4 regions of the Paenarthrobacter sp. NPDC090520 genome follow, and region 1 is predicted to be linked to each of the others. Evidence: riboswitches for the same ligand, from Rfam matches in the RefSeq annotation. Region 1 holds a riboswitch; each other region holds the start of a gene.
What was found. A riboswitch is a leader RNA that binds a small molecule or an ion and turns the genes downstream of it on or off. The one in region 1 is predicted to bind thiamine pyrophosphate.
Positions count from the first base shown of each region.

Region 2: linked by a shared signal. The riboswitch ahead of ACIQTZ_RS21290 (ECF transporter S component) and the one ahead of thiC (phosphomethylpyrimidine synthase ThiC) in region 1 are both predicted to bind thiamine pyrophosphate.
Region 3: linked by a shared signal. The riboswitch ahead of thiO (glycine oxidase ThiO) and the one ahead of thiC (phosphomethylpyrimidine synthase ThiC) in region 1 are both predicted to bind thiamine pyrophosphate.
Region 4: linked by a shared signal. The riboswitch ahead of thiD (bifunctional hydroxymethylpyrimidine kinase/phosphomethylpyrimidine kinase) and the one ahead of thiC (phosphomethylpyrimidine synthase ThiC) in region 1 are both predicted to bind thiamine pyrophosphate.

Region 1 is NZ_JBIVXM010000001.1:524,225-528,862, reverse strand. Features, by position in the region: gene ACIQTZ_RS02510 (hypothetical protein) at 1-152, opposite strand, end outside; gene ACIQTZ_RS02505 (VOC family protein) at 265-1,137, opposite strand; gene ACIQTZ_RS02500 (amidohydrolase family protein) at 1,216-2,298, opposite strand; TPP riboswitch at 2,384-2,491, shown strand; gene thiC (phosphomethylpyrimidine synthase ThiC) at 2,486-4,309, shown strand; gene ACIQTZ_RS02490 (alpha/beta fold hydrolase) at 4,292-4,638, opposite strand, start outside.
Region 2 is NZ_JBIVXM010000025.1:22,955-27,592, forward strand. Features, by position in the region: gene ACIQTZ_RS21280 (energy-coupling factor transporter transmembrane component T family protein) at 1-361, opposite strand, end outside; gene ACIQTZ_RS21285 (ABC transporter ATP-binding protein) at 358-1,893, opposite strand; gene ACIQTZ_RS21290 (ECF transporter S component) at 1,893-2,513, opposite strand; TPP riboswitch at 2,592-2,727, opposite strand; gene ACIQTZ_RS21295 (NUDIX hydrolase) at 2,880-3,593, shown strand; gene ACIQTZ_RS21300 (DUF4235 domain-containing protein) at 3,631-3,891, shown strand; gene mnhG (monovalent cation/H(+) antiporter subunit G) at 3,960-4,343, opposite strand; gene ACIQTZ_RS21310 (monovalent cation/H+ antiporter complex subunit F) at 4,333-4,611, opposite strand; gene ACIQTZ_RS21315 (Na+/H+ antiporter subunit E) at 4,608-4,638, opposite strand, start outside.
Region 3 is NZ_JBIVXM010000001.1:169,230-173,867, reverse strand. Features, by position in the region: gene ACIQTZ_RS00935 (thiazole synthase) at 1-664, opposite strand, end outside; gene thiS (sulfur carrier protein ThiS) at 668-904, opposite strand; gene thiO (glycine oxidase ThiO) at 901-2,160, opposite strand; TPP riboswitch at 2,153-2,272, opposite strand; gene thiE (thiamine phosphate synthase) at 2,300-2,965, shown strand; gene ACIQTZ_RS00915 (ferritin-like fold-containing protein) at 2,962-3,630, opposite strand; gene ACIQTZ_RS00910 (RNB domain-containing ribonuclease) at 3,672-4,638, shown strand, end outside.
Region 4 is NZ_JBIVXM010000002.1:61,177-65,814, reverse strand. Features, by position in the region: gene obgE (GTPase ObgE) at 1-196, opposite strand, end outside; gene rpmA (50S ribosomal protein L27) at 333-596, opposite strand; gene rplU (50S ribosomal protein L21) at 656-964, opposite strand; gene thiD (bifunctional hydroxymethylpyrimidine kinase/phosphomethylpyrimidine kinase) at 1,307-2,827, opposite strand; TPP riboswitch at 2,819-2,917, opposite strand; gene ACIQTZ_RS02930 (Rne/Rng family ribonuclease) at 2,991-4,638, opposite strand, start outside.

The DNA of each region.
Region 1 (4,638 bases):
TGCCCGGCAAGATCGCCCAGTTGTTCAACTTCGAAATCAGTGATGCCATCGATCCGGACGGCGGACCCGGCGACGTCGGCGCCGCCTTCGAGGGCCGCGGCCCGCTTAAGTGCTTCGTCGTGGGTGGCTGCAAAAATTTCGGCAAAGCCCATGGGAACTACTCTCATTCCGTCGTGCTGACAAGTCGCGGAAACGGACCCGCAGGCTCCCTTCCCGCCACTGCCCAGCCTAGTGCAGCCGGCACCCGACGGGCGCGACACGCCCTTAGCGGACGGCAACCCGCAAGTGGTTCCGCCAAGGGTCTTCGAAACGCAGTTCCTTCCCGGTGTGGTGGCTCTGCAGCCCGGCGACCTTGAGGCGGTCAGCCAGGGCCTGCACGTCGTCGTCTCCAGGGACTTCGATCAACACTTCACCGAGGCCCAGGGTGTCGCGGCGCGGTCCTGCGCCGCGGCTGTTCCACACATTCATCGCCATGTGGTGGTGGTATCCGCCGGCCGAAACGAACAGCGCCTGGCCATGCCACCCGGCCGTCCGCTCGAAGCCGAGGGTGTCCACGTAGAACTTCTGCGCCGTGGCCACGTCACCCACCTGCAGGTGGACATGCCCGATCCCCGCGCCGGCCCGGGCCTGTCCGGTCACAGCCTCTTCACTCAGGTACTGCTGGAGGTAGGCCTGCGGCGGAAGCGCCACGTTATCCATCACCACGTTCTTCCCGTCCCACTGCCAGACCTCGCGGGGCTTGTCGTAGTACAGCTCGATGCCATTGCCTTCGGGATCGGTGAAATAGAAAGCTTCGCTCACCAAATGGTCCGCGCTGCCAACGAAGGCCCGCGGCTCGTACTGCGCGGCGGTCGCAATCGTGGCGGCCAAAGACGGCTGGTCTTCGAAGAGGATTGCCGTGTGGAAGAGGCCCGCCTCGCCCCGACCGGGGATCTGAAGGCCGGCAGCGGGGGCAAGGTGGACCACAGGCTTGCCCAAGCGGCCCAAATACACTCCGCCGTCCTGCTCCGCTACCACCTGGAGACCCAGGGCGCGCTGGTAGTAGTCGCTCATGACTTTCATGTCGCCGACCTTGAGCATCACCGTGCCCATGGTGAGTTCGGCAGGCAGCAGGTCCTGGGTGGATGAGGTGGTCATATGAAACTCCCGGTAATGAAGGTGGCCGCTGTTCGGCGCGTTCTACTTATCTAAATTACTTGAAGCTTCAATTTATTCCTAGCGGATCACCGTTCCACGCAACACCACACTCTTCAGCTTGTGGACTGTGGCCAGCTCCTGCCGCGGATCAGCAGCGCAAAGCACGACGTCGGCACTCGCGCCTTCGCTGATGGCGTCGGCTCCCAGCCACTCACGGGCGCCCCAAGTGGCAGCGTTGAGCACAGCGGCAGGCGGCAGGCCGGCGTCGTGCAGTTCCTGCATTTCGTCCGCGATACGGCCGTGGTTGATGACGCTCCCGGCGTCCGTACCCGCGTAGACGGAGACTCCTGCTTCGAAGGCCTCCAGGACGCGTTCGCGGCGCCGCTCCCACAGGGCAGTCATGTGCTGCGCATAGTCGGGGAACTTGGGCCTTGCTTGTGCGGCGATGTCCGGAAAAGTAGCGATGTTCACCAGCGTGGGGACGATCGGCACCTGCTGCTCCACCAAACGGGGCACATGCCGCGGCAAGAGACCGGTAGCGTGCTCGATGCAGTCAATGCCGGCGTCGAGCATCTGGTCCACGGTGTCTTCGGCGAAGCAGTGCGCGGTCACGCGGGCCCCTTCGTCGTGCGCAGCGGCAATGGCATCCTTGACCACGGCGGCAGGAAATGACGGGGCGAGGTCTCCAACGCCACGGTCTATCCAGTCGCCCACCAGTTTGACCCAGCCATCGCCGGCGCGGGCTTCCTTGCGCACTGTCTCCACCAGCTCTTCGGGCTCCACCTCGTGGCCCAGGCCTCGAAGATAGCGGCGGCTCCGCGCGATGTGCCGCCCTGCCCGGATGAGCCGCGGGAGATCTTTGCGCTGCTGGACCCAACGGGTATCGCTGGGTGAACCGGCGTCCCTGATCAGCAGCGTGCCGGCGGCGAGGTCGGTTTGCGCCTGGGCCAAGGTGGTCGCCTCATCCACCGATCCGCCCGGACCGAGGCCGATGTGGCAGTGGGCGTCCACGAAACCCGGGAGGACCCAGCCATCCAGCACGGCGTCCGGCCGGGCCGCGGGCCGGATGAACGTCAGCAGGCCATCCACGGACCATAGCCCCCGGCGCTCGTCCTCGGCTCCGAGCAGCACGGGACCGGTGAATTCGATGATGTTCGCCATGGCAAAAGCCTAGTGCTCCCCCACGAGCCACGCCCTGCCGGATGGCTTGTGACTGGGACCACCCAGGGAGCTGTGGTAGCTTCGTCTACGACCACACGGGGGCCCTTGCAGGGGCTGAGATCGGACTGAGGCAGTCTGCGACCGTTGAACCTGTCCGGGTAATGCCGGCGAAGGAAGTGAGTAATCCTTGAGCACCACAGAAACACAGCACAGCCCTGCCCAAAACCAGTCTGCTACGGCAGAGGAGACGGTCACGCAGTCGCTGAAGTCCCATTCGCTGGCCTGGCTGGAAGATCCCCGCCACGGCATCCGCGTACCGGTCACCGAAATCGCGTTGGAACCATCGCCGAACGGCCAGGCCAACGCTCCCTTGCAGGTGTACCGCACCGCCGGGCCAGGCAGCGACCCGGTAGTGGGCCTGCGTCCTTTCCGGCAGCCCTGGATTGAAGAACGCAGGGACACGGAAAGCTACAGCGGCCGCGAACGCAACCTGCTCGACGACGGCAAGTCGGCTGTCCGCCGCGGGGCGGCCTCGGCGGAATGGAAGGGTGCCCAGCCCGTTCCCCTCCGCGCCATCGAAGGCAGGACCGTCACGCAAATGCACTATGCCAAGCAAGGCATCGTGACCCCGGAAATGCGCTTTGTGGCGCTGCGGGAAAACTGCGACGTCGAACTGGTTCGCAGCGAAGTAGCGGCCGGCCGCGCCATCATCCCGAACAACATCAACCACCCTGAGTCCGAGCCGATGATCATCGGCAAGGCGTTCCTGGTGAAGATCAACGCCAACATCGGCAATTCAGCCGTGACCAGCTCCATCGCCGAGGAAGTCGACAAGCTGCAGTGGGCCACCCAATGGGGCGCAGACACCGTCATGGACTTGTCCACCGGTGATGACATCCACACCACCCGCGAGTGGATCATCCGGAACTCCCCCGTTCCCATCGGCACCGTTCCCATCTACCAGGCGCTGGAGAAGGTCAACGGCGAAGCCAACAAACTCACCTGGGAGATCTTCCGTGACACGGTGATTGAGCAGTGCGAACAGGGCGTGGACTACATGACGATCCACGCGGGGGTCCTCCTTCGCTACGTTCCGCTGACGGCCAACCGGGTGACGGGAATCGTTTCGCGTGGCGGCTCCATCATGGCGGGCTGGTGCCTGGCCCACCACGAGGAGAACTTCCTCTACACCCACTTCGATGAGCTGTGCGAAATCTTCGCCAAATACGATGTCGCGTTCTCGCTCGGTGACGGACTGCGTCCCGGTGCCACCGCCGACGCCAACGATGCCGCGCAGTTCGCCGAGTTGGACACCTTGGCCGAACTGACCCAGCGTGCATGGGAGTACGACGTCCAGGTCATGGTGGAAGGGCCGGGGCACATCCCGTTCCACCTGGTCCGGGAGAACGTGGAACGGCAGCAGGAATTGTGCAAGGGCGCCCCGTTCTACACCCTGGGACCCCTCGTGACGGACGTCGCGCCCGGCTACGACCACATCACCTCGGCCATTGGAGCCACGGAGATTGCCCGCTACGGCACGGCCATGCTGTGCTACGTGACTCCCAAGGAACACCTGGGCCTGCCCAACAAGGACGACGTCAAGACAGGTGTGATCACGTATAAGATCGCAGCCCATGCCGCGGACCTCGCCAAGGGACATCCCGGTGCGAACGAACGCGACGACGCCCTCTCCAAGGCGCGCTTCGAATTCCGTTGGCGGGACCAGTTCGCCTTGTCCCTGGACCCGGTAACCGCGGAATCCTTCCACGACGAGACGCTTCCGGCCGAACCGGCCAAGACGGCACACTTCTGCTCCATGTGCGGACCCAAGTTCTGCTCGATGCGCATCAGCCAGGACATCCGGGATGAATACGGTTCTGCCGAAGCCCAGGCAGCGATTGCGGACATGTACAGCGGCATGCGGGAAAAGAGCCAGGAGTTCCTCGCGGCAGGAGGCAAGGTCTACCTGCCCGAGCTGCAGGTGCCTGCAGGGTCAGGACGCGCGAACTGAGCTGGCCCGCCCAACCTCGGCGATGAACTTCCGGATGATCCGGTCTCCATCCGCCGAGTCCTGGGGCCGGTGCCCTCCCGCCGCCGCGCAGCGGAGGGCACCGGTTTCCTGCAGATATGCTGCGATCTCCTCGTAGAGCGGTTCCCAACCGCCTGTGAGGACCAAGGTAGGTACTCCCGGAACGATGTGCAGTTGCGCTTCCCACGGGGGTGCCTGCAGCCGCAGCCTCTTGGCGGAACGCCTGGCCTCGGGTGTTTCCTGCCCGCCGGCCTCGGCAGAAAAGGCGCGCCGGAAGTATTCGCGTTCGTAGTCGGCGTCGTTCAGTTGGT
Region 2 (4,638 bases), on a different contig from region 1:
GCAAGGCGATCGCCAAACCGCGCAGCATGAAACCGAGCCCCAGCTGGAGGGAACCTTCGCTGATGGACCAGAGTCCGACGTCGAGCAGTACAGCGCCGCTGTCCGGCGCCACGATCGCGGTACTCCAGCCGCCGATCGCTGCCGCGATGATGAGCGGCCAGGCCCGGACCCACAGAAGCCGCACCGTCAGCCCGGCCAGCGGGAACAGCGCGAGCTCTGCCACCAGCGCGATCGACGCCGAGACCCAGTCGATGGACAGGGCCAGCACCATGGAAATCAGGAAAACGGCCACGAACTTTGCCAAAGGGTTGGCCCGGGTCAACAGGGCATGGTTGCCGCTCAGGCTCAAGGTCTCCCTCATGACGCACCAGCTTCCTGCTTCTCTGCCTGGTTCGCTGGCGTGAGGTGCAGTTCCGCGCCGCCAAGGACAGCGCTGAATTCCTCGTCGTGGGTCACCGAGACTACGGCCGTTCCTTGGTCCAACAGCTCCGACAGGAACGAGGCCAGTTCGGCCCAGGTATTGGCGTCCTGGCCGAAGGTTGGTTCATCGAGCACCAGCACTTGGGGATGTGCGGCGAGGACCGTCGCCACGGACAGCCTGCGCTTTTCACCGCCGGACAGGGTATAGGGATTCGCGTCCACCAAGTGCGTCAGCCGGAGCCGCTCAAGCAGTTCGTCCACGCGTTCCTCGCCGTGGCCCAGATGCCTGGGGCCGAACATGAGCTCGTCCAGGACCTTGCCCGTGACGAACTGGTGCTCCGGTTCCTGGAAAACGGTGCCGATTCGGGAGATCAGCTGGTCTGCTTTCCACGCGAACGGATCGATCCCGGCGCCTTGGGAAAGTTCGACGGCGGCAGACACCTTGCCGTGCACCGGCGCCAGAAGGCCCGCCATCGTGAGCGCGAACGTGGACTTGCCCGCGCCGTTCGGACCCGTGATGGTCAGTGCTTGTCCGGCCCTGACCTGCGCGGTAACCCCGGCTTGGACCGGCACGGGCGGGATGCTCTTGAAGCCGCGACGCCGGGGCTTTTCCCGGGACACAGCCAGGTCTTGCGCTGCCAGGAGCAACGGTGCCATCTCGGGGACGAGGGTCCGTGCACGGGTTCGTGGAACATAGCCGGGAACCCACACGCCCGCATCAATGAGCATGGTGCGGGCCTCGGAAAGCACGTGGTCCGGCTGCCCGTCCAGGAGAACCCCTCCGCCGGGTTGCAGGACCACGATCCGGTCAACGAGGTCCTTCCAGACCGATACCCGGTGCTCCACCACCACCAGGGTTGCACCGGTCTTGTCCAGGCAGCGGCCAACGGCGTCGCGGACTTCCAGCACGCCGGCCGGGTCCAGGTTGGCTGTCGGCTCGTCCAGGAGGAGCAGCCCTGTCCGCATCGCCAGAATGCCGGCAAGCGCAAGGCGCTGCTTCTGCCCGCCGGAGAGTGCCGCCGTCGGGTGATCCAGCGCCAAGCCGCCATCTGCAGCGGTACGCAACCCGACGTCGTCGAGCGCCTCATGGACGCGCGCCCAAATCTCTGCCCTCGGAACGGCGAGGTTCTCGGCACCAAACGCTGCGTCGTCGCCCACGCGGGACAGGACCACCTGCGTTTCCGGGTCCTGCTGCATCAAACCGGCGCGGCCCCGCTGTTCGCGCGGCAGTCCGCCGTCGATCAGCAGGGAGCCGGTCTCGTCCGAGTCGTCTTCCTCGTCGCCCAACACCCCGGCCAAGGCGTGCAGGAGCGTCGACTTGCCGGCTCCGGAGGGACCCAGCAGGAGCACGCGCTCCCCGGGTTCGATCCGCAGGTCCAATCCGTGGATGGCAGGGGTGGACCGTCCGGCGTGCCGCCATCCCCAGCCCTCGGCCGAGATGGCGGCGGGCCGGCCGCTGTTTGTGGCGGCCATCAGTTGAAGACAGGCTCCGACGCAGCCTTGCGGGATGCGAAAGCGCTCAGCACGCCGGTCTTCGCCAGGCCGCGCGTGGCAACCCAGGAGAGGGCACCGGCGATGATCGCACCGGAGATTGTGCAGAATGCGATGTAGGCCAGTTTGTCGACGGCTTCGTAGGCGATGTTCCAGCCCCACGGGAGGAAGGAATCATTCAGGCCGCAGAAGAGGCCAGCGCCCGCACCCGCGAGAAGCGAGGTGGGCAGGTTGAACTTCTTGTAACGGAACGCTGCGAACACCAGCTCGGCGCCGAGGCCCTGCAGGATGCCGGAGATGAGCACCGTGGTGCCGTACTGGGAGCCCATGATGAGCTCGCCGGTGGCGGCCACGGCCTCGCAGAACAGCGCCGCACCGGGCTTGCGGATGATGAGCATGCCCAGCACCGCCGGGATCATCCAGCCGCCGGCGATCAGGCCGGTGAGCGGCGGGTAGGCCGCGTTCATGGGGATGGATACGATTGCGGCGCCCTGGGACCATGCCCAGAAAATCACGCCGCCGGCGATGGCGATCAACGCTGCCACCACAATGTCTACAACGCGCCAGTTGTTACTGGTCTTCTTCACGCTTGCCGTGGTCATTTCTTTGCCTCCTGAGGTTACAGGAGGGGAAAGTGCTCCCCGGATACCCCGGCTGGCTCACGCCGCCCTGGTCCGGACACTCTGAGAAGCTCGACTCCCTTGCGCCGGTACTAACCGGATCAGGTTCGAGGGTCTGCGGCTGTCCGCACTCTCAGCGCCCTCGCGTCTCCTGCATCGCTGCAGGTTCGACGGCGGCGCTCCCCTGTCGTTATCAATCTGCCCTTATGGGCGAGGTTCAGTTTACACCTGAAGGGGTTTGCGGGGTCATGGAGCGGGTCATAAATCCGTGCGGGGCCGCTCTCCGCCCCGTTCCCCGCCCTTGGGGTCGCAGACCGGGCCGCACAACGTAGCTGAGACAATGGCAGCATGACGGAAACTCCTGGCCCAAGCCATCCTGACGCAGCCAAGCCAGTTGCCGAAGCCCGCCTTGCAGCCAGCGTGATCCTGCTCCGCGATACGTCTGCAGGGCTGGAGGCCTTTGTCCAGCACAGGGTCTCCACCATGGACTTTGCGGCGGGCATGGTGGTGTTCCCCGGCGGCCGCGTGGACACTGGGGATTACGAGGGCTGGGACTACGCACCAGAGCTTCTGGAACGACATGCCAAGGAGTGGCGGCTGAGCTCAATCGCCACAGCAGAACCGGATTCCTCCGCGGCCAGCAGCCAAGCATGCAGGAGCTCCGGCACTGTTCTCGCCGCCGCCATCCGCGAGGTCCAGGAGGAAGCCGGCCTCACGTTGGATCCGGCCGCCCTTCGGCCGTGGGCCAACTGGATCACGCCCGTGGACATGCCCAAGCGCTTCGACACCTACTTTTACGTTGCCAAGCCTGCCCAGGACGCCGCACCGCAACACCAGACCACTGAGGCCTGGCAGTCACTGTGGATGCCCGTTGACGGAATCCTGTCCGCGGAGGCTGAGGGCAAGCTGCAACTCATGCCGCCCACGTACTACCTGCTCAGGGAAATCTCCCGTTTCGACTCCGTTGATGCCATGTGGACCGCGGATCATGAGGTGGTTCCCGTGCTGGCACCACCGGGCTCCCTTGCCGCCTTCCTCAAGGAGAGGGCGAGCCGGGGCTAAGCAGGATCCGCCGGGTTGTTGAGGTTAGGCTGAAGGCATGAACTTCTTCCTCAAGCTTCTGGGCGCAGGCGTGAGCCTCGGCGCGGGTTTCCTTGGCACCAAGCTGGTCAACAAGGGATGGGAAAAAGCCACGGGCAACAAGCCGCCCAAAGGCAACGATGATATGGAGACGAGCCTCCGCTCAGCGCTGACGTTCGCCCTCATCTCGGCGTTTGTCAGCACCCTCATCCAGGTCCTCGCCAGCCGGGGTACGCAGCGCGCCATCGCCCGCTTCGCCAAGTCCCAGGACATCGTCTAGAACCAACGCGGGGTCACTCACGGCCCATGGCGGACGTCCGGATGGGCCGGAAGTGACCCCGCGTTGCCCTAGTCCTCCGAACGCCCCTCGGCCGCACGCTGCACCACGGCTTCCAGCTCGTCCTTGGTGAGCAATTCACGGTGCCCATGCTTGGTACGGTAGGCCGAACGCCCCACCATGTGGGCCGCAACGGGTGCCGTCAGCAACTGGAAGATCCAAGCCACCAGCAGCACGGGCCACACCCACCAGGTGCGCATCTGCAGGCCGATCGCGGCAAGCATGAGGAACAAGCCCAACACCTGCGGTTTGGTGGCCGCGTGCATGCGGCTCATGAGGTCCGGGAAACGCAACAACCCGATGGCCGCACCAAGTGACATCAGGGCGCCCACCACCAGGAACACTGCCGTAACGGCGTCGATCACGAGGTCCACGCCGGTTGCATCAGGAGTCATTGGCCTGTCCCCTTCGCTCAGCCACGAACCGGGCAACGGTCACCGATCCGATAAATCCGATCACGGCCAAGGCAACCAGGAGCATGAGGTTGTTCAGGTGCCGGTTGACCGCCATATCCACCGCCAGCGCAGCGCCAAGGATGGCCAGGAGTACGTCGGAAGCGAGCACGCGGTCCAGCAACGACGGCCCAACGGCGATCCGGATGATCGCCCCGGCCGCGGCGAGGCTGAGGATCACAGCCGTGACAATGAGAACCAGTTCTTTCACAGTGAGGCTCCTTCCATGCCCGGGGCT
Region 3 (4,638 bases), 350 kb from region 1:
TCTGGGCCCGGGTCACGGCGGTGGCCAGGAGGACGGCGTCGCACCCCAACTCCATGGCAAGCGCCGCGTCGGAGGCCGTGCCGATGCCCGCGTCCAGGACCACCGGAACAGAAGCGCGGGAGACGATGACCTCAATGTTGTGCGGGTTGAGGATACCCAGGCCTGTTCCGATCGGCGCGCCAAGCGGCATGACGGCGGTGGCACCAAGGTTCTCCAGGCGCAGGGCCAGCACCGGATCGTCGTTGGTGTACGCGAAGACCTTGAAGCCCCGGTTCACCAACTGTTCCGTGGCCTCCACGAGTTCCACCGCGTCGGGAAGGAGCGTGTGTTCGTCCGCGATGACCTCAAGCTTGACCCAGTCGGTCTCCAATGCCTCGCGGGCCAGTTCGGCCGTCAGCACCGCGTCCTTGGCCGTAAAGCAGCCTGCAGTGTTGGGGAGCACCCGGATGTTGTTGTCCACCAGGAGCTGGAAGAGCGACCCTGCCTCCGCTGGAGAGTAGCGCCGCATGGCCACGGTGGTCAGTTCCGTCCCGGATGCCAGGAGTGCGGCTCCGAGGCCTTCAAGGCTGGGAGCGCCTCCCGTTCCCATGATGAGACGGGACGAAAGCTCAACACCGTCAATGACCAACGGGTCAATCCGGGTTTCAGTGCTTGTTGTGGTCATGGTTCAGCCTCCTTGGACTGCGGTAACGAGTTCCAGTTCATCGCCTTCGGCGAGGTCCGTGGCGGCCCATTGGCTGCGCGGCACCACTTCCGAGTTGCGTGCGACGGCGACGCCCAACTTGCCGCCGTCGGCCGCCTGTCCGCGGTGGTCCAGTGCGCGGCCGGTGACGGACGTCACGAGGGTGCTGACGGAGGCGCCGTCCACTACTGCGTGGTCTGCTCCGTTGAGTTTGATGTTCATGCTGATTCCTTGGTGAATGGTCCGGTATGAGCGGAGGTATGGATGGCGGGTGCACTTCCCTGCGGGGCAAAGCGGTCCGGCCTGAAGCGTGACCACCTGGGATCGGCCGGGCCGGTCATCAAACCGCCCACGATGGCCGCAGCCACGGGCGTCAGGAGAACTCCGTGCCGGAAGAAGCCCGTGGCGACAATCAGGCCCTGGACCTCCCCCCCGGCACCGGCCACCCGTCCCAGCAACGGTGCATTGTCCGGAGTTCCCGGCCTGGCGCGGGCTGTCGCTTCGAGGAGTTCCAGTTCTGCGACGGCGGGCACAAGGACCTGGGCATCGCGCAGGAGTTGGTAGACGCCGCCGGCCGAGACGGCGTTGGAACTGGCAGACAATCCGTCTTCGCGTTGGGTGGCCCCGACTACCACGGTCCCGTCCTCCCTGGGAACGATGTAGACGGGCACACCCCGCACCATTCCGCGGATGGTCGACGTGACAAGGGGCTGCAGGGATTCCGGGACACGGAGCCGGAGGATGTCCCCGTAGACCGGCCGCAACGGGAGATGGAGCTGCTCCGGGAGGCCGTTGACGGTTGCAGCGTCCAGGCCATTGGCAAGGACTGTTTCCTTGGCCGAGACCCGCCTGCCGCTGCTGGATTCAACGCCGGCTACGCGTCCTTCGTCCCAGAGCAGGCGGACGGCCGTTTCCCGGAGGTGGAAGCCGGAATCGGTCCCCTCGATCCAACTGGTATCGGCGGGACAGTGGGCAGCCAAACCGGCCAGAAGCCTCGCCGCCAGCTTGCGGGGATCCACTTGATGGTCCGCCGGTATGTGGAACGCGCAGGATACCTGCGGACTCAACAACGGCTCCCGCCCACGGGCATCCCTCAGCAGGAGTGGCTCCACCTGGAGTCCCGCAGCCACCTGGACTGCCCGGAGGTCCGCGAGCGCACGGCGGTCGGCGGCGTCGGCACCCACGGCGATGGTCGCCGTCGTGCGGTATCCGGCGGCTTCCCTCGACCCGGCGAGGCTGTCCACGAAGGCGGGCCAGCGCCGCGACGATTCCAGCATGAGTTCCAGGAGATCTTCCTCCTGGTAATGGAGCTCGCTGACGGGAGCCAGCATGCCGGCAGCGGCAAAGGTTGCTCCACTTGCCGGTGCCGGATCGATGAGGACCACCGAACGGCCCAGGCGTCGCGCCTCATGCGCGATTCCGAGTCCAATGACGCCGCCGCCGATGACGGCGACGTCTGCGTGAATGGCTTGTGCCATGGATTCCCTTCCCTACGCCGGTACTAGCCGGATCAGGTCAAGCGGTCGGCGCTGAAGCCCTCTCAGCCGGACAGTCATAAAGACGATCGTCGCGGCTCCCGCAGTACGTGCCCAGTTTAGAGGAACTACTCTGGTTTGCATGACCCAGCCTGATCTCCTTTCCCCTGCCCGCCTGTATTTGTGCACCGACGCCCGCCGGCGGCAGGACGACTTCGAAGACTTTGTGGACGCCGCGTTCGAGGGCGGAGTGGACATTATCCAGCTCCGCGACAAGACGCTCGAGGCTGCCGAAGAACTGGAACTGCTGGAGGTCCTGAACAAGGTTGCCAGCCGCCACGGACGCCTTTGGGCCGTCAACGACCGCGCCGATGTTGCCCGTATTTCCGGGGCTCCGGTGTTCCACATCGGCCAAAAGGACATCCCTTTGGGGGCGGCCCGGGAGCTGCTCCCGGTCGAGGAAACAATCGGCCTCTCCACCCACTCGCCCGAGCAGGTGGACGCGGCTGTGGCCGCTTCCCAGGGACCTGGTGGCCTGGACTACTTCTGCGTAGGCCCGCTCTGGGCGACACCCACCAAACCGGGCCGCGCTGCTGTGGGGCTGGACTTGGTCACATATGCCGCGGAGGCCGTAAAACAAGCCGGGGTGGACCTGCCCTGGTTCGCCATTGGTGGGGTTGACCTTGGAAATGTGGAGCAAGTAGTTGCCGCCGGTGCCAGCCGCATCGTGGTGGTCCGCGCCATCACCGAGGCGGAGGACCCGACGGCGGCCGCGCGGGCGCTGCTTTCGGCGCTCGACGCGGCCTAGGCCGTCAGCCCAAGCCCCGTCATGCGGCGCCCGTGCCGTTCGGCCAGCTCTGCGGTGAGCTGATGGACTGCGGCACGGGATCCGTGTCCATCGCGCAACAGTGGTCCCAGGTCCGGGTGCTCCAAGCCCACCCGCTGGGCCTGGGTGAGGGCCTCCCCCACAATCCGGCGGCCCCAGAGCGAGAGCCGCGAAGCCAGCCGGGGGTCATCCCGCAGGGCCCGGCGCAGCAGGATCCGCAGGGCTTCGGTAGCTTGATCGGCCGAGCAAACCTGCTGGACGAAATGCTGGATCCCGGAATCGAGGAACCCGGCGACCGTTCGGTAAAAGTCCGCCGATACGGTGTCGATGACATAAGCCTTCGTCACCGACTCGAACCAGTCTCCCGGCGGGGTCCGCTCGTGGAAATGGTCGAACGAACCCTGGAACGGGAGCATGGCGTCCTCAGGGTCGTTCCCCATTTCGGTGAGCCTGCCACTGATCACGGCATAGTTTCCGAAGGCGCCAACAGCGATCTTCGCCAGCATGGCCCGTTCGCGAAGCGTCGGTGCCAACCGGGAGTCGGAGGACAACCGGCCAAAGGCGGACAACTCCCCGTAGGCCATGGCACCCAGCAGCCCGGCGGCGAGCTGTCCCGGGGAGTCGTTGCGGCCTGTGGAGGTGCCCATGTTCCAAGACTATCCGTCGAATTCGGGCTAGTCTGACTTTCGTGTCACATCATCGGATAGCGCCCAACGTCGACGATTCTTCCGACCAGCTCGCGGAGTCCCTGGCTGCGCTCAGGACCGAGCTGGAACTGCCCGGCGAGTACCCCGGCGATGCGTTGGCTGAGGCTCGCGCGGCCGTTGAACACCATCAACTCCCCGCCCGGGATTTGCTCGACGTTCCTTTCGTCACCATTGATCCCGCCACTTCCACCGACTTGGACCAGGCCCTTTTCATCGACCATTCAGGCGAAGGCTACAAAGTCCTTTACGCCATTGCGGACGTCCCCTCTTTTGTTGTGCCCGATGGAGCCTTGGACGCGGAAACCAGGCAGCGCGGCCAGACCTACTACGCTCCCGACGGCCGGATTCCCCTCCACCCGGAGGTGATCAGCGAGCATGCCGGCAGCCTGCTGGCCGGGCAGGATTGCGGGGCGTTCGTGTGGGACTTCGACCTTGATGCAAAAGCGGACGTCGTGTCCGTCTCCGTCGCGCGCGCCAAGGTCCGGAGCCGCGCGAAGCTGAGCTACAAGGGTGCCCAGGAGCAGATAGATTCCGGCTCGGCCCTTCCTGTCCTCCAACTGCTGAAGGAGGTCGGACTGAAACGAGTGGAGCTGGAACGCAAGCGTGGTGGTGCCAGCCTCAACATGCCTGAGCAGGAGATCGTCCAGGCGACTGGTGGCGGCGGGTACCGGATTGTGGCTGCCCCTTCGCTTCCCGTGGAGGATTGGAACGCCCAGATCTCCCTCATGACGGGCATGGCCGCGGCCCGCATGATGCTCGACGGCAAGGTAGGGATCCTGCGCACCATGCCCGCGCCGGACGAGCGCTCCTTGCTTCATTTCAAGCGGCAAACCCAGGCCTTGGGCAAACCGTGGGACGGCGACATCACCTATGGCGAGTACCTGCGTACCCTTGATGCTTCCGATCCCAAGCAACTGGCCATCCTGCACTCCGCAGGCACGCTGTTCC
Region 4 (4,638 bases), on a different contig from region 1:
GGTGCGGAGCGTGGTGGTAGTCCAGCAACGTGGTGGTTTGCGACGACACACGGAGGATGACGTCGCCACCATTGCCGCCGTTGCCGCCGTCGGGTCCGCCGAGTGGCTTGAATTTTTCACGCTTGACGGAAACACAGCCGTGGCCGCCGGTACCGCCTGAAACGTGCAGGACTACCCGGTCTACAAAGCTCGCCACGTCTATCTCCTCTGTCGCTGTAAACAGCGCGAATGCCATGTCCGGCGCACACCGGGCGCCCCGAACGATTGTAATGCGGTTAAAAGAACGGTGGAGCGGGCCTTTTGGGCCCGCTCCACCGGTTCAGAACGTGTTGTTACTCTGCAGCTGCAGCAGCAACGATGTTCACTACGCGACGGCCGCGGCGAGTACCGAACTCAACCGCACCAGCCTGGAGTGCGAACAGGGTGTCGTCGCCACCGCGACCCACGCCTGCACCGGGGTGGAAGTGGGTTCCACGCTGGCGAACGATGATTTCGCCTGCGGAAACTACCTGGCCACCGAAACGCTTGACGCCGAGGCGCTGTGCGTTGGAGTCACGACCGTTGCGAGTGGAGCTCGCGCCTTTTTTGTGTGCCATGTGAAATGCCTGCCTCTAAATATGTGGGGAAACTGAAAATCTGAACTGCGTAAGGAAAGTTACGCGATGCTCGTGATCTTGATCTTGGTCAGTTCCTGACGGTGACCCTGGCGCTTCTTGTAGCCGGTCTTGTTCTTGAACTTCTGGATGACGATCTTGGGACCACGGAGGTCCTCCAGGATCTCGGCCGTGACCTTCACCTTGGCCAGGTCCGCAGCAGCGGAGGTGACCTTGTCGCCGTCAACCAGGAGCAAGGCGGGCAGCTCAAGCGTGCTGCCGGCTCCACCGGGGACGCGGTTCAGCGTTACGTAGTCTCCAACGGAAACCTTTTCTTGGCGGCCGCCTGCGCGGACAATCGCGTACACCACTGGGGTACTCACTTCTCTCGACGTTTCTTACTAAATTTGCGTGCGGAACTCGAACCGGAATCAGGCCTGGTTCACGCTGTGCCTCAACGCCGTGGACTCCAGATCGAAGCCCGCGAGTCATCCCGTGAATAATTCCAGGGGGCATAACCCAAGTGTTGGCGTAAGCACCGAAGATCAAGATTACGCTAGTTCGACCCTCGGCTGCAAATGAGGCCGGGTCCGGAAGCCACCGCGTGACGCTAGTCACCAGTAGGAACGGACTTTCCCGGCACCGTGCCCATACAGCCTACAGGCTCCGGGACACTTTGCCGGGAATTCACCACTTCGACGCGCGGGCGGCCTTTACGCGTGCAACCGCGGGGCGTCAAAGAAGGCCGTCTCGTAGCGGCACGAATGGGCGAAAGCCTCCACCATGGCGGCCCGGTCGTGGCTGGAGGCGACGACCGCGGCCGCGGCCGTAAAGCCGATGGCCTTGCGGGTGGCCTCGGCAAAGTCTTCATCGGCGTAGGTCTTCAACCAGTCCGCATACGCGTGCTCCGACGGGGAACCTGCTGTGACGTAACTTGCGTGGAGCCGGTGTCCCACCTCGGCGTAGAGCCAGTAACAGGGCAGGATGGCCGCGAGCAGCACACCGTAACTTCCAGAGGCCGACGCCGCCAGAAGGTGGTCCACGTAGGCCTTGGTGACAGGTCCGGTGTGGGTTGCGGCCTCCCGCGTGCTCAGCCAATTGCGGTGCAGTTCGGATTCGACTTCGAGGCAGAGCTGCGAGGACCTGGCCCAGAACAGCTGCTCTTCCTCGGTGGGAGCGAGGGCACCTGCCCGTGCCAGCACCCGCGAGTAGCCGTTCAGGTAAAGGGCATCCTGCGCGAGGTAATAGTTGAACTGTGGCTCGGGAAGGCTGCCCGACTCCAGCCCCTGGATGAATTCGAGGCCATGGATGGCGTCCAGCTCAGGTGCCGCTTCCTCCCACAGGCGGGCGGCGAAAGCCCCCGGGCCTTCGGCCTGCTGTGCATGGTGGAAGTGGTTGATGGGGCCACTGCCATGGCCCACCTCCAGCACATCCGCGGTGGCCAGGGCCTGCAGGAGCCAGGGTTTGACCTCCCGCAGCGACGCTTCCCAGTCTCCCGTCCGCGCCTGGACCGTAGCCAGGGCCGAGGACAACGAGCAGCCCGTTCCATGGCTGTTCTTCGTCTCCACCCGTGGCCCCGCCACCGAGACAAGGTCCTGCCGCAGCAATCCACTGGTATTAACGAGCGCATCGGGACACTCGGCTCCCGCCAAGTGTCCGCCCTTCACCAGCACGGTGTTTCCACATTCGGCCGCGAGCCGCTTGCCTTGTTCGAGGGCAGTGGACCAATCCGTCGCTTCCGGCTCGCCCAGCAGCATGGCGAGTTCAGGAATGTTGGGGGTGATGAGGTCCGCCACCGGCAAAAGGCTGCGCAGGGCGGCTTCGGCGGATTCCCGGAGGAGGCGGTCACCACTGGTAGCTACCATCACCGGGTCAAGGACCACGACGGCGGGGCGCACCTCCTCCAGCCAGCGACGCACCTCGCCAATCACCTCGGCGTCTCCCAGCATCCCGATCTTGACGGCGTCGATGGATACGTCGCTGCTGATCGCCTCAAGCTGCTGCCTAAGGAAGTCCACGGGCGGAACATGGACGGCGGTGACGCCCAAAGTGTTTTGCGCCGTGAGCGCCGTGACCACGGCCATTCCGTAGCCGCCGTGGGCGGCAATGCTTTTCAGGTCTGCCTGGATTCCAGCGCCGCCGGAGGGGTCGGAGCCCGCGATGCTAAGGACGCGCGGGGTCCGCCGGCCGGTGTTTGCGACGGCGTAGACGGCTGATTTCAACGATGAAGTCATGAGGGACATCCCTTCGCCGGTGCTAACCGGACAGGTTCAACGGGTCTGGATCTCAGCCCGGCCCAACGCCTGGCACCCCGTGTCAGTGACCAAGCCTAACGGACGAAGGGTCCGGCAGGAGTTACTGCCGGACCCTTCGTCGGTTACATGACGTTGGCAATGCCTAGAGTTCCGAGGCCGGAACCCCCACGCCGAGGATAATCGGCTCAGAAGCAGCGGACTCCCTCTTGGCCTGCTCCTGCGGCGCCTTGGCTTCATGGGCCGCTCCCCCACCGGTGGACGCGGACACCTCATGGTGCTCTACCGTGGTCTCGTTGGCGGCACCCTGCGCCCGGCTGGCGCTGCGGTTCCGGCGCCCACGCCGGCCGCGGGCACGACTGGACGGATCGCTTTCCTCCGCAGGATCCTGCCGGGAGGGGACGGTTTCCGCGGGAGCAGCAACAGTGGCAGCGGGCCCAGCCTGGCTTTCGACAGCCACGGGACCCCCACCCAGGTGGGAGAAAGCCTCAGCCAACAGGTCCAGAGTCATGGCAGGCTTCTCCGAAGCCGGCTCCTCGTGGTGTTCCACGAAGGGCAGGGCAACCTCTTCACCGCCAAACCGGAGCACCGGCGTGGCACGCGGGGCGCCCTCGACGGCGCCCGAATCGGGCACCTCATCAGAATGCTCTGCGCCAGCCCCGGTTGCGGCGGCGGCCGCCGCACGTGCTTCTTCCTCGGCCCGGTGAACCTCGTCGTCGTGCAGGTGGGCAGCGTGCGCTGCGGCGGCGATCGTGGCCAGGGCAGCCCTGGTGGCCTGGGCCTTGGCCTGCCGTGCCGGATCCACTGGCTCCGGAGCCGGCGTCGAAGGCGCAGGCGAAGCTGCGGTGTGGACCGGCGTCGAGCTCTCTGCCGGCTGTCCCCCGCCCTTGCCGCGGCGGCGCTTCCGCTCAGTCCGGCTGGAAGGCTGCTGCTGGGTTTCCGTGTGCGGCCGGTGCTGCTCGGCGGCAACAGCGTTTGCACGACGGTGCTCAACAGGTTCGTCGTGAGTCACCACGCCGCGTCCGGCACAGTGCTCGCACTGCTCGCCAAAGACCTCGAGCAGGCCTGTGCCCATGCGCTTGCGCGTCATCTGCACCAGGCCAAGGGAGGTCACTTCCGCCACTTGGTGCTTGGTACGGTCCCGGCCCAGGCATTCCACCAGGCGGCGCAGCACCAGGTCCCGGTTGGATTCGAGCACCATGTCGATGAAGTCGATGACGATGATGCCACCGATATCGCGCAGGCGAAGCTGGCGGACTACTTCCTCGGCGGCCTCAAGGTTGTTCTTGGTGACGGTCTCCTCCAGGTTTCCACCGCTGCCGGTGAACTTGCCGGTGTTGACGTCCACCACAGTCATGGCCTCGGTACGGTCGATCACCAGGGATCCACCCGACGGCAGGAAGACCTTGCGTTCCAGGGCCTTGTGGATCTGCTCGTCGATGCGCCATGCCGAGAAAATGTCCTGGTCCTTGGTCCACTTCTCGAGCCGGCCCACCAGGTCCGGCGCAACATAGGTGACATAAGCCTCAATGGTGTCCCAGGCATCATCGCCGGAAACGATGAGCTTGGAGAAGTCCTCGTTGAAGACGTCACGGACCACCTTGATGGTCAAATCGGGCTCGCCATAAAGCAGCTCGGGTGCCAGGACCTTCGTGGAGGAGGCCTGGCCCTCAATCCCCTCCCACTGGGCGCGGAGGCGGTTGATGTCGTGGGTCAGTTCCTCTTCCGAGGCCCCTTCGGCTGCCGTACGGACAATGACCCCGGCGTTCTCCGGCAAACGGTCCTTGAGGATC